2 regions of the Streptomyces sp. SP18CS02 genome follow, and region 2 is predicted to be linked to the other one. Evidence: predicted binding sites of a transcription regulator. Region 2 holds the regulator's gene; the other holds the start of a gene.
What was found. The regulator HspR, encoded in region 2, represses chaperone genes until heat shock. The targets are predictions, from matches to a motif close to TTGAGNNNNNNNNNCTCAA.
Positions count from the first base shown of each region.

Region 1: a site for HspR is predicted at 3,986-4,004, ahead of lon (endopeptidase La). Genes of this name have one in related genera too.

Region 1 covers NZ_JAQYXC010000303.1:473,064-478,519, forward strand. The annotation lists gene PUR26_RS33025 (helix-turn-helix domain-containing protein) at 1-491, shown strand, start outside; gene PUR26_RS33030 (trypsin-like serine peptidase) at 521-1,345, shown strand; gene lon (endopeptidase La) at 1,555-3,963, opposite strand; gene PUR26_RS33040 (GNAT family N-acetyltransferase) at 4,222-4,854, shown strand; gene PUR26_RS33045 (hypothetical protein) at 4,981-5,456, opposite strand, start outside.
Region 2 covers NZ_JAQYXC010000277.1:36,017-41,472, forward strand. The annotation lists gene PUR26_RS13830 (DUF4232 domain-containing protein) at 308-943, opposite strand; gene PUR26_RS13835 (heat shock protein transcriptional repressor HspR) at 1,113-1,565, opposite strand; gene dnaJ (molecular chaperone DnaJ) at 1,567-2,754, opposite strand; gene grpE (nucleotide exchange factor GrpE) at 2,785-3,438, opposite strand; gene dnaK (molecular chaperone DnaK) at 3,435-5,279, opposite strand.

The DNA of each region.
Region 1 (5,456 bases), on a different contig from region 2:
GGGGCGTCGAGGTGCGGGCCGTGGTGGACCGGACGGGGCTCGCCCTGCCGGGGCGGGCGCGCGCGCTGACCGTTCTGGCCCAGCGGGGGCTGCGGTTGCGGATCGCGACCGGTGTGCCGACCAGGCTGGTCGCGGTGGACCGGCGCCTGACCCTGCTGCCGCCCGCCGACACCGCCGGCACCGCGGTGTCCGCCCTGCTGGTCGGCGACCCGCTGCTGCGCGACGCGCTGGTGCCGCTGTTCGACACGGTGTGGGAGCGGGCGACGCCGTTCGGGGGCGCGGACGCGCCGGGGGTGGCGCCCCCCGGGCCGCAGCGGGAACTGCTCGCGCTGCTGGCGGCCGGGCTCAAGGACGAGGCGATCGCCCGCCGGCTGGGCGTCCACGTCCACACGGCCCGCCGCCGGATCAGCCGGCTGCTGGAGTCGCTCGACGCCCGGACGCGGTTCCAGGCGGGCGCTCAGGCGACGTCGCGCGGCTGGCTCGACTCCTGAACCCGCGCGGGTGGGCGAGGATGGGCCGTATGCGCTGTCGGAAGCTGTGGGTGTGGGCCGCCGTCGCCGTGCTGACCTGCGCGACCGGATGCGCGGGGCTCTCGCGCCCGGCGCCGCGCGGAGGGGCGGGCGAGGCGTCGGGCCGGGCGGCGGACGCGTCGCCGCCGACGGGCCCGGCCCCGCAGCGCACGGCCGCCCCGTCCGGCGGGCTGCCGTCGGTCGGCGTGCTGCTCGACGCGGACGGCCACTGGTGCACGGCGAGCGTCGTGGACAGCCCCCGGGGGAACGTGGTGGCGACGGCCGCGCACTGTGTGTACGGGGACGAGGGCGCCGTACGGGACGTCGCGTTCGCGCCCGGGTTCCACGGGGCGGGCGAGGGCACCGCGCCGTACGGCACCTGGCGGGTCCGCGCGGTCGAGGTGGACCGGGCGTGGGAGCAGGACGCCGACGACGCCCGTGACTACGCCTTCCTGACCCTGGAACCGGACGGGCGGGGCCGCGAGGTGCAGCGGGTGGTGGGGGCCGCGGTGCCCGACTGGGAGTCGGGGCCGCGCCGCCGGGTGACGGTCGTCGGCTATCCGAACCAGGACCACAACCCGGCCAACGGCCCCATCTCCTGCACCACCGACACGGTGCCCGACCCGGACCTCGCGGGCTCCATGGTGATGGAGTGCGCCGGCTTCTGGGACGGCACGAGTGGCAGCCCCTGGCTGGCGGACCAGCGGGACCCGAAGCGGCCGGGCCGTCTGATCGGCGTACTGAGCGGCGGTGACACGGACACCGAGTCGACGGCGGTGCTGTTCGACGCGCGGGCCCGCGAGCTGTACACCCGGGCGGCGGCACCGGCGTCCTGAACCCGCGCGGCCCGCCGCCCCGGGCCTGGGGGTGTCTCGCCTCCGGCGGTGGGCCACGGCTCCCGGGAGGAGTGCTCGCCGCCGGGTCGGGCCGCGGCTCCGGGGGCGGGCGCGCTCGCGTACGGCGCGCTTCGGCCGCCGTACGCGAGCGGCCCGCGGCCGCGCCGTGCGGCGCGGTCGCGGGCCGGAGCGTCCGCGCGGTCCGCCGGTCAGGCCGCGGCGGCCACCGGGATCTCCGCCGTCGCCGGCGAGAGGGCGATCTCCAGGACCTGCCGTACGTCCGCCACCGGGTGGACCTCCAGCTTGTCGAGGATCTCGGCCGGGACGTCGTCCAGGTCCGCCTCGTTCCGCTTGGGGATCACCACCGTGGTGACGCCCGCGCGGTGGGCCGCCAGCAGCTTCTGCTTGAGCCCGCCGATCGGGAGCACCCGTCCGGTCAGGGACACCTCACCGGTCATCGCCACGTCCGTACGGACCTGGCGGCCGCTGAGCAGCGAGGCGAGGGCCGTCGTCATGGTGATGCCCGCGCTCGGCCCGTCCTTGGGGACCGCGCCCGCCGGGAAGTGGATGTGCACGCCCCGGTCCTTGAGGCCGGTGACCGGGAGCTCCAGCTCGGCGCCGTGCGAGCGCAGGAAGCTGAGCGCGATCTGCGCGGACTCCTTCATCACGTCACCGAGCTGGCCGGTCAGCGTCAGCCCCGCGCCGCCCGTCTCCGGGTCGGCCAGCGACGCCTCGACGAACAGGACGTCGCCGCCCGCGCCGGTGACCGCGAGCCCCGTGGCCACGCCCGGCACCGCGGTGCGGCGCTCGGCCGGGTCCTGGGCGGACTCGGGCACGTGGTGCGGGCGCCCGATGAGTCCGCGCAGGTCGGCGTCCGTGAGGACGGCCGGCAGCTCGCGCTCGCCGAGTTCGTGCTGGGCGGCGACCTTGCGCAGCAGCCGCGCCACGGCCCGCTCCAGGTTCCGTACGCCCGCCTCCCGGGTGTACTCCCCCGCGAGGCTGCGCAGCGCCGACTCCTCCAGGGTGACCTCGCCGGGCTCCAGTCCGGCCCGCTCCAGCTGGCGCGGGAGCAGGTGGTCGCGGGCGATCACGACCTTCTCGTCCTCGGTGTACCCGTCGAGCCGGACCACCTCCATGCGGTCGAGCAGCGCCTCGGGGATCGCTTCGAGGACGTTCGCCGTGGCGAGGAACACCACGTCCGACAGGTCGAGTTCGACCTCCAGGTAGTGATCGCGGAACGTGTGGTTCTGGGCCGGGTCCAGCACTTCGAGCAGGGCGGCCGCGGGGTCGCCCCGGAAGTCGGAGCCGACCTTGTCGATCTCGTCGAGCAGGACCACCGGGTTCATGGATCCGGCCTCCTTGATGGCCCGCACGATCCGGCCGGGCAGCGCGCCGACGTAGGTGCGCCGGTGGCCGCGGATCTCCGCCTCGTCGCGCACCCCGCCGAGGGCCACGCGGACGAAGGAGCGCCCCATCGCGTGGGCGACGGACTCGCCGAGCGAGGTCTTGCCGACGCCGGGAGGGCCGACCAGCGCGAGGACCGCGCCGCCGCGCCGCCCGCCGACCACGCCGAGGCCCCGGTCGGAGCGCCGCTTGCGCACGGCCAGGTACTCGGTGATGCGTTCCTTCACGTCGTCGAGGCCCGCGTGCTCGGCGTCCAGGACGGCCTTGGCGCCCCGGATGTCGTACTCGTCCTGGGTGCGCTCGTTCCACGGCAGCTCCAGCACCGTGTCGAGCCAGGTGCGGATCCAGGAGCCCTCGGGGCTCTGGTCGCTGGACCGCTCCAGCTTGTCGACCTCCTTGAGGGCGGCTTCGCGCACCTTCTCCGGCAGGTCGGCGGCCTCGACGCGGGCCCGGTAGTCGTCGGTCTCGTCGCCCGCCTGCTCGCCGTTGAGGTCGCGCAGCTCCTTGCGCACCGCTTCGAGCTGACGGCGCAGCAGAAACTCGCGCTGCTGCTTGTCGACGCCCTCCTGGACGTCCTTGGCGATGGACTCGGCGACGTCCTGCTCGGCGAGGTGCTCACGGAGCTGCTCGGTGGCGAGCCTGAGGCGGGCGACCGGGTCGTCGGTCTCCAGCAGCTCGACCTTCTGCTCCAGGGTCAGGAAGGGCGAGTAGCCGGAGTTGTCGGCGAGGGCGGAGACCCCGTCGATCTGCTGGACCCGGTCCACGACCTGCCAGGCGCCGCGCTTCTTCAGCCAGCTGGTGGCGAGCGCCTTGTACTCCTTGACGAGCTCGGCGACCGCGCCGGGCAGCGGATCGGGCACGCTCTCCTCGACGGTGGTGCCCTCGACCCACAGCGCCGCGCCGGGGCCGGTGGTGCCCGCGCCGATCCTCACCCGGCCGCGGCCCCGGATGAGCGCGCCGGGGTCGCCGTCCGAGAGCCGGCCGACCTGCTCGACGGTGCCGAGGACGCCGGTGGCGGCGTAGGTCCCGTCGACGCGCGGCACGAGCAGCACGGCCGGCTTGCCCGGCGTCGACCGCGCGGCGGCCTGGGCGGCCTCCACCGCGGCCCGTACATCCGCGTCGGACAGGTCGAGGGGTACCACCATCCCGGGCAGCACGACCTCGTTGTCGAGCGGCAGCACAGGCAGGGTGAGCGGTGTGGTCGTCGAAGCCATGATCTCCCCTAAGGCAGTGAAGTTGAGCTGTACAGACTCAATGCATCTGCGCCCGGGAGTGTTCCCCCATCGCGTTCGCTCTGAGCGATCACGTCTTCGCCGTATGTGCCCCGGTCAGCGCCCGCCGGCACCCGCCCATTCCCCGAGGGGTGGCCCGCCCCCGCGCACGCGCGGCACTCACCGGCCCGGGTGCGCCGCTTCGGCGATCACCGCGAAGGGGCCCTTCCGAACGGCCGGTTCCGCGTGTGTAATAACCCCATGGACAGTTCAGCTATTACAGCGGCCTGGGTCCGGGGGTGGGCCGTGTCCCGGGGCACGCCCGCCCCCATCGAGGAGCCGTGGGGTTACCGCATCGACGTCGGGCTGCCGCGGCACGTGCTGCGGCACGTCCTTCCGGAGCCGGACGAGAGGTCCGTGCGCGAGCTCTGCGCGTCGATCACCGAGCCGGACGTCTGGCTCAAGGTGCTCGCCGGGCCCGATGAGGCGGCGGACTGGATCCCGCCCGGGTGGACCGTCCCCGACGATCCGGGATTCATGATGTACACGGAGCTGCGCGCCACCCGGCCCCCGGCGCTGCCCGCCGGGTACACCCGGGAGGTCGACGCCTCCGACGGGGTCGTGCGGGTGCGGATCTCGGCGCCGGACGGATCACTCGCCGCACGCGGCCAGACGGCGCCGACGGGCCGTACGGCGGTGGTGGACCTGATCGAGACCTGCCCCGGCCACCAGCGCAAGGGCCTGGGCCGCCACGTCGTACGGACCCTGGAGAACGCGGGCTTCGAGGCGGGCGCGCGCACGGGCGTCCTGGGCGCGACCGTCGAGGGCCGGGCGCTCTACGAGGCGCTGGGCTGGCACCACCAGGGGCCCTTGACGGGAATCGTGCGGACATGACGCCGGGTGGCCCTCCGTCCCGTCGACGGAGGGCCACCCGGTGCGGTGACCGCCCGGGCCCCTCGTCCGGATCCCGCCGGGCTCGATCCGGCCCGATCCCGACGAGGGGCGCGCGGCGGCGTACCGTCAGGGGCAGCCGGAGATGGAGCTGCGGGCGCGGTCCGGGCTGGCGTGCTCGACCTTGCAGGTGTCCTGGCCGAGGCCGCCGTCCACCACGCCCCAGCCGGGGCCGGCGAGCAGCACCTTGTCGCCGGTGGCGCGGATGGTGTCCTGGCCGGGGCCGCCCTGGATGGTGCCGCCGGTCTCGTTGCCGACGCCCTTGGCCTCGATGAGGTCGTTCTCGCTGCCGCCGAGCACCCGGCCGCCGAAGTCGACGACACCGGTGTAGATGCGGTCGCTGCCGTCGTTGCCGAAGACCTGGCCGCCACCGCGGGCGTGGTCGCCGGGCGAGCCGAAGACGCTACCGGTGGTGATCTTGTCGTTGCCCTGGTCGCCGTAGACCGTGGCGCCGTGCTCGGTGGTACCGATCACCGTCGGGACGATGATGGTGTCGTCGCCCGTACCGCCGCGCAGGGTGCTGGATGCCTCGCGCGGGAGCAGCT
Region 2 (5,456 bases):
CGCCCCGGCCCGCCGCCCCGGCCGCCCGCCCCGGCGGCGAGGCGGGCCTTGTCGGCGTCCGCGGGGACGGCCCGCCGCGCGCGTCCCGCGTCCGTACGCCCGGCACGCGGGACGCGGCGGCCGGCACCGCGCCGGACGCCGGCCTGACCGGCGACCTGGTCCCGTAGGCCGCGTCCGTCCCCGCGCGGGGCGGCGCCCCGGCCGCGGGCGGGCACCAGGGCCTTGCCGCCCGGACCGGTCCGGAGCCCGCACGACCCCGACGAGGGGCGGTGCCAGGCGTCGCCGGCCGGACGGGATGGTGAGGACGCTAACTCGCCGAGGCCTTCCACGCGGTGACCTCGACCGTGTCCGTGTTGCCCAGGTCGAGCGGGCTCCGCGGGGCGACCGTCTGTGCCTCGGCGCCGCCCGCGGGGGTCACCCGCAGATACGCGCCGCTCGTCGCCACGACATCCGTCCGGGTCACGGTGTTGCGCCAGATCAGCGACGCGAAGGCCTGCTTGCCGGGGCCGAGGACGAACGTCGAGCGGGCCGCGGTGCCGCCCACCGAGTCGGTGCCGAGCCGGACGGCGATGTCGAGCTTCTCGCCCCGCTCGTCGAGGACTTCGAGGTCCGGGTAGCCGCTCACCTCGTACGGCCGCGTGCCGCAGTTGAGCAGATTGACCGCCATACCCCGCACCCCCATCGCCGCGTCGACCGGGCCGGTCGACACCCGCACCCCGGACGCCGGACAGGCCCGGGGGTCGGTCTCTCCCGGGGGCCCGGACGCCGTGGCGGGCGCCGAGGGCGCCGCAGGCACGGCGGAGGCGGAGGGGACGCCGGGGGCCCGCGGTGCGGAGGACACCGTTTCCCCGCCGTCACAGGCCACCGCCGAGGCCGCGAGTGCCAACAGGGCGGTCAGCGCGAGGCCGTTGCGCGCCACCCGGCCGTTCGATCTCGTACGCATGTGCGGATCATCGCACGCCCCGGCGCGGCCCCTCCCCCGTACGAACACGCCTGCGACGGGGCCCGGGCGGGCGCGCACACGGAAGAGCCCCCTCCGCCACGGCGGAAGGGGCTCTGCACGCGCTACGGGCACCCTCGCGGGGCCCACGCGCATCTCACTGGTCGACGTCTCACTGGTCGACGCCGCGCGGCTTGGGGCGCCAGACGACGAGGGCGCTCGTCTGCTGCACGTCCTGGTACGGCACCAGATCACGACGGTACGAGGCGTGCACCTGCGCCTCGCGCTGGCGCATCGCGGCGGCGGCCCCCTCGACCGCCGAGCCCAGCTCGGCGACACGGGCCTGGAGCGCGGCGACCTGGTTCTCCAGCTCGATGATCCGCTTGATGCCCGCCAGGTTGATGCCCTCGTCCTGCGACAGCTGCTGCACCTGTCGCAGCAGTTCGATGTCGCGGGCCGAGTACCGCCTGCCGCGTCCCGCCGTACGGTCCGGCGAGACCAGGCCCAGCCGGTCGTACTGCCGCAGCGTCTGCGGGTGCAGACCGCTCAGCTGGGCCGCCACCGAGATGACGTACACCGGCGTCTCGTCGGTCAGCTCGTACGGGTTGCGCCGACGTCCGTCCATCTCAAGCCCCCTCAACGGCCTGGAACAGCTCCGCCCGCGGGTCCTCGCCCGCGGTCGCCTCGCGGTACGTCTCCAGCGCTTCACGCGCCTTCTCGCTCAGGTCCTTCGGCACGGCCACCTCGAAGGTGACCAGCAGGTCGCCGCGCGTCCCGTCCTTGCGGACCGCGCCCTTGCCGCGGGCCCGCATCGTACGGCCGTTGGGGGTACCCGCGGGGATCTTGAGCGTGACCGCGGGGCCGCCGAGCGTCGGGACCTTGATCTCGCCGCCCAGCGCCGCCTCGTCGAACGAGACCGGCACGGAGACGGTGAGGTTGTCGTCCTTGCGGCCGAAGACCGGGTGGGCGTCGACGTGCACGACCACGTACAGGTCACCGGCCGGCCCGCCCCGCTCGCCGGGCGCGCCCTTGCCGCGCAGCCGGATGCGCTGCCCGTCCGAGACGCCCGCCGGGATGCGGACCTGCATGGTGCGCGAGGACTTCGCCCGGCCGCTGCCGTGGCAGACGTCGCAGGGGTCCTGGGCGATGAGCCCGCGGCCCTTGCAGTCCACGCACGGGTCGGTGAGCGAGAAGCCGCCGCCCGTGCCGCGCGAGACCTGTCCGGTGCCGACACAGGTGGGGCAGACCCGGGGGGTGCCGTTCTTGTCGCCCGTGCCCGAACACGCCTTGCAGGGCTGCTGGCTGGACATCCGCAGCGGGACCGTGGCCCCGTCGACGGCCTCGGTGAAGCTGAGCGTCACCTCGGACTCGATGTCCTGACCGCGGCGCGGCTGCGTCCGGGTGCCCGGTCCGGTGCCCCGGTTGAACAGACCGCCGAACACGTCCCCGAGGCCGCCGCCGAACCCACCGGCCCCACCGGCGCCGCCCGCCCCGCCCTGGGCGCCTCCGAAGAGGTCGCCCAGGTCGAAGTTGAACGTTCCGCCGGCGCCGCCGGGCCCGGCCCGGAAGCCGCCGTTGCCGAAGAGGGCGCGAGCGTCGTCGTACTCCTTGCGCTTCTTCGGGTCGCCGAGGATGTCGTTGGCCTCGGAGATCTCCTTGAAGCGCTCCTCGGCCCTGGTGTCACCCTTGTTGGCGTCCGGGTGGTTCTCGCGGGCGAGCTTCCGGTACGCCTTCTTGATCTCAGCCTCGGTGGCGTCCTTGGGGACGCCGAGAACCTTGTAGTAGTCCTTCTCGACGAAGTCCTTCGTACTCATCGACGTCCCTCCTTCCGGACGATCATTGCGTCACCCCTCGTCGGGGGCACCGCTCTCCTCGTCGGCCGACTTCTCTTCCTTCGTCGTCGTGGACGCCGCGCCCGGCTGGGGCTCGGCGACCGCGACACGGGCGGGCCTGATGGTCCGCTCGCCGATCCGGTACCCCGGCTGCAGGATCGCGACGCACGTCGTCTCGGTGACGTCCGGCGCGTACGAGTGCATCAGGGCCTCGTGGATCGTCGGGTCGAAGGGCTCGCCCTCCTTGCCGAACTGCTGGAGGCCCATCTTCGCGGCGACCGTCTCCAGCGACTCGGCGACCGACTTGAACCCGCCCACCAGCTCGCCGTGTTCACGGGCGCGGCCGATGTCGTCGAGCACCGGCAGGAGCTCGGTCAGGAGGTTCGCGACGGCGATCTCCTTGACCGTGACCCGGTCGCGCTCGACCCGGCGGCGGTAGTTCTGGTACTCGGCCTGAAGCCGCTGGAGGTCCCCGGTGCGCTCGCTGAGCGCGCTGCGGGCCTGGTCCAGCTGGGCGGTCAGACCGGTGATCTGGCTTGCGTCCCCGGCCGGGGCCGCCGAACCCTCCTCGGTGGAGGGGGACTCGGCGGCATCGGCGGCGTCGTCAGGGGTGGCGCCGGAGGGGACGTCGGGCTTCTCCTCGAAGCCCGGAGTCTCCTCGGTCACGCGGCACCGTCCTTCTTCGGCTTCTCGTCGTCGACGATCTCGGCGTCGATGACGTCGTCGTCGGCCTTGGCGTCACCCTGGGGGGCGTCACCGGCGGCCTGGGCGGCCTGGGCGTCGGCGTACATCGCCTGGCCGAGCTTCTGGGAGACGGCCGCGACCTTCTCGGTGGCGGTGCGGATCTCCGCGGTGTCCTCGCCCTTCAGCTTCTCCTTGAGCTCGGTCACCGCCGTCTCGACCTCGGTCTTGACGTCGCCCGGGACCTTGTCCTCGTTGTCCTTGAGGAACTTCTCGGTCTGGTAGACGAGCTGCTCGCCCTGGTTGCGGGTCTCGGCGGCCTCGCGGCGACGGTGGTCCTCGTCCGCGTACTGCTCGGCCTCCTGGCGCATCCGGTCGACCTCGTCCTTCGGCAGCGAGGAGCCGCCGGTGACGGTCATCTTCTGCTCCTTGCCCGTGCCCAGGTCCTTCGCGGTCACGTGCATGATGCCGTTGGCGTCGATGTCGAAGGCGACCTCGATCTGCGGGACCCCGCGGGGGGCCGGCGGCAGACCGGTCAGCTCGAACATCCCGAGCTTCTTGTTGTACGCCGCGATCTCGCGCTCGCCCTGGTAGACCTGGATCTGCACGGACGGCTGGTTGTCCTCGGCCGTCGTGAAGATCTCGGACCGCTTGGTCGGGATCGTGGTGTTGCGCTCGATCAGCTTGGTCATGATGCCGCCCTTGGTCTCGATACCGAGGGACAGCGGGGTCACGTCGAGGAGCAGGACGTCCTTGACCTCACCCTTGAGGACACCGGCCTGCAGGGCGGCGCCGATGGCGACGACCTCGTCCGGGTTGACGCCCTTGTTGGCGTCCTGACCGCCGGTCAGCTCCTTGACGAGCTCGGCGACGGCCGGCATACGGGTCGAGCCACCGACGAGAACGACGTGGTCGATCTCCGAGAGCTGGATGCCCGCGTCCTTGATGACGTTGTGGAACGGCGTCTTGCAGCGCTCCAGCAGGTCGGCCGTCAGCTGCTGGAACTGAGCGCGGGTGAGCTTCTCGTCCAGGTGCAGCGGGCCCTCGGCGGACGCCGTGATGTACGGGAGGTTGATCGTCGTCTCGGTCGAGGACGACAGCTCGATCTTCGCCTTCTCCGCGGCCTCGCGCAGACGCTGGAGAGCCATCTTGTCCTTGGACAGGTCCACGCCGTGACCGTTGGCGAACTGCTTCACCAGGTAGTCGACGACACGCTGGTCCCAGTCGTCACCACCGAGGTGGTTGTCGCCGTTGGTGGCCTTCACCTCGACGACGCCGTCGCCGATCTCCAGCAGCGAGACGTCGAAGGTGCCGCCACCGAGGTCGAAGACCAGGATGGTCTGGTCGTCCTTGTCGAGTCCGTAGGCCAGGGCCGCGGCGGTGGGCTCGTTGACGATGCGCAGGACGTTGAGGCCCGCGATCTCACCGGCCTCCTTGGTGGCCTGACGCTCGGAGTCGTTGAAGTACGCCGGAACGGTGATGACCGCGTCGACGACCTTCTCGCCCAGGTAGGCCTCGGCGTCGCGCTTCAGCTTCTGCAGGATGAAGGCGCTCATCTGCTGCGGGTTGAAGTTCTTGCCGTCGATCTCGATCTTCCAGTCGGTGCCCATGTGGCGCTTGACCGACCGGATGGTCCTGTCGACATTGGTGACCGCCTGGCGCTTCGCGACCTCGCCGACGAGCACCTCGCCGTTCTTGGCGAAGGCGACGACGGACGGCGTGGTCCTGGCGCCCTCGGCGTTGGTGATGACGGTGGGCTCGCCGCCTTCGAGAACGCTGACGACGGAGTTAGTCGTGCCCAGGTCGATGCCGACCGCACGTGCCATTTCGATTCCTCCAGCTGACTTGAGTGGAACAGGCTCAAGGATGCACGACCCGCACTCCTGAGTCAACAGACCTGAGTCGACCCCGCTCAACTTTTATCCGGCCCTTATGCGCAATGGGGTGGCGCGACCGGCACCTGCCCACCCGTTCCGGCGGGCAAACGGGCCGGCCCTCCCCTT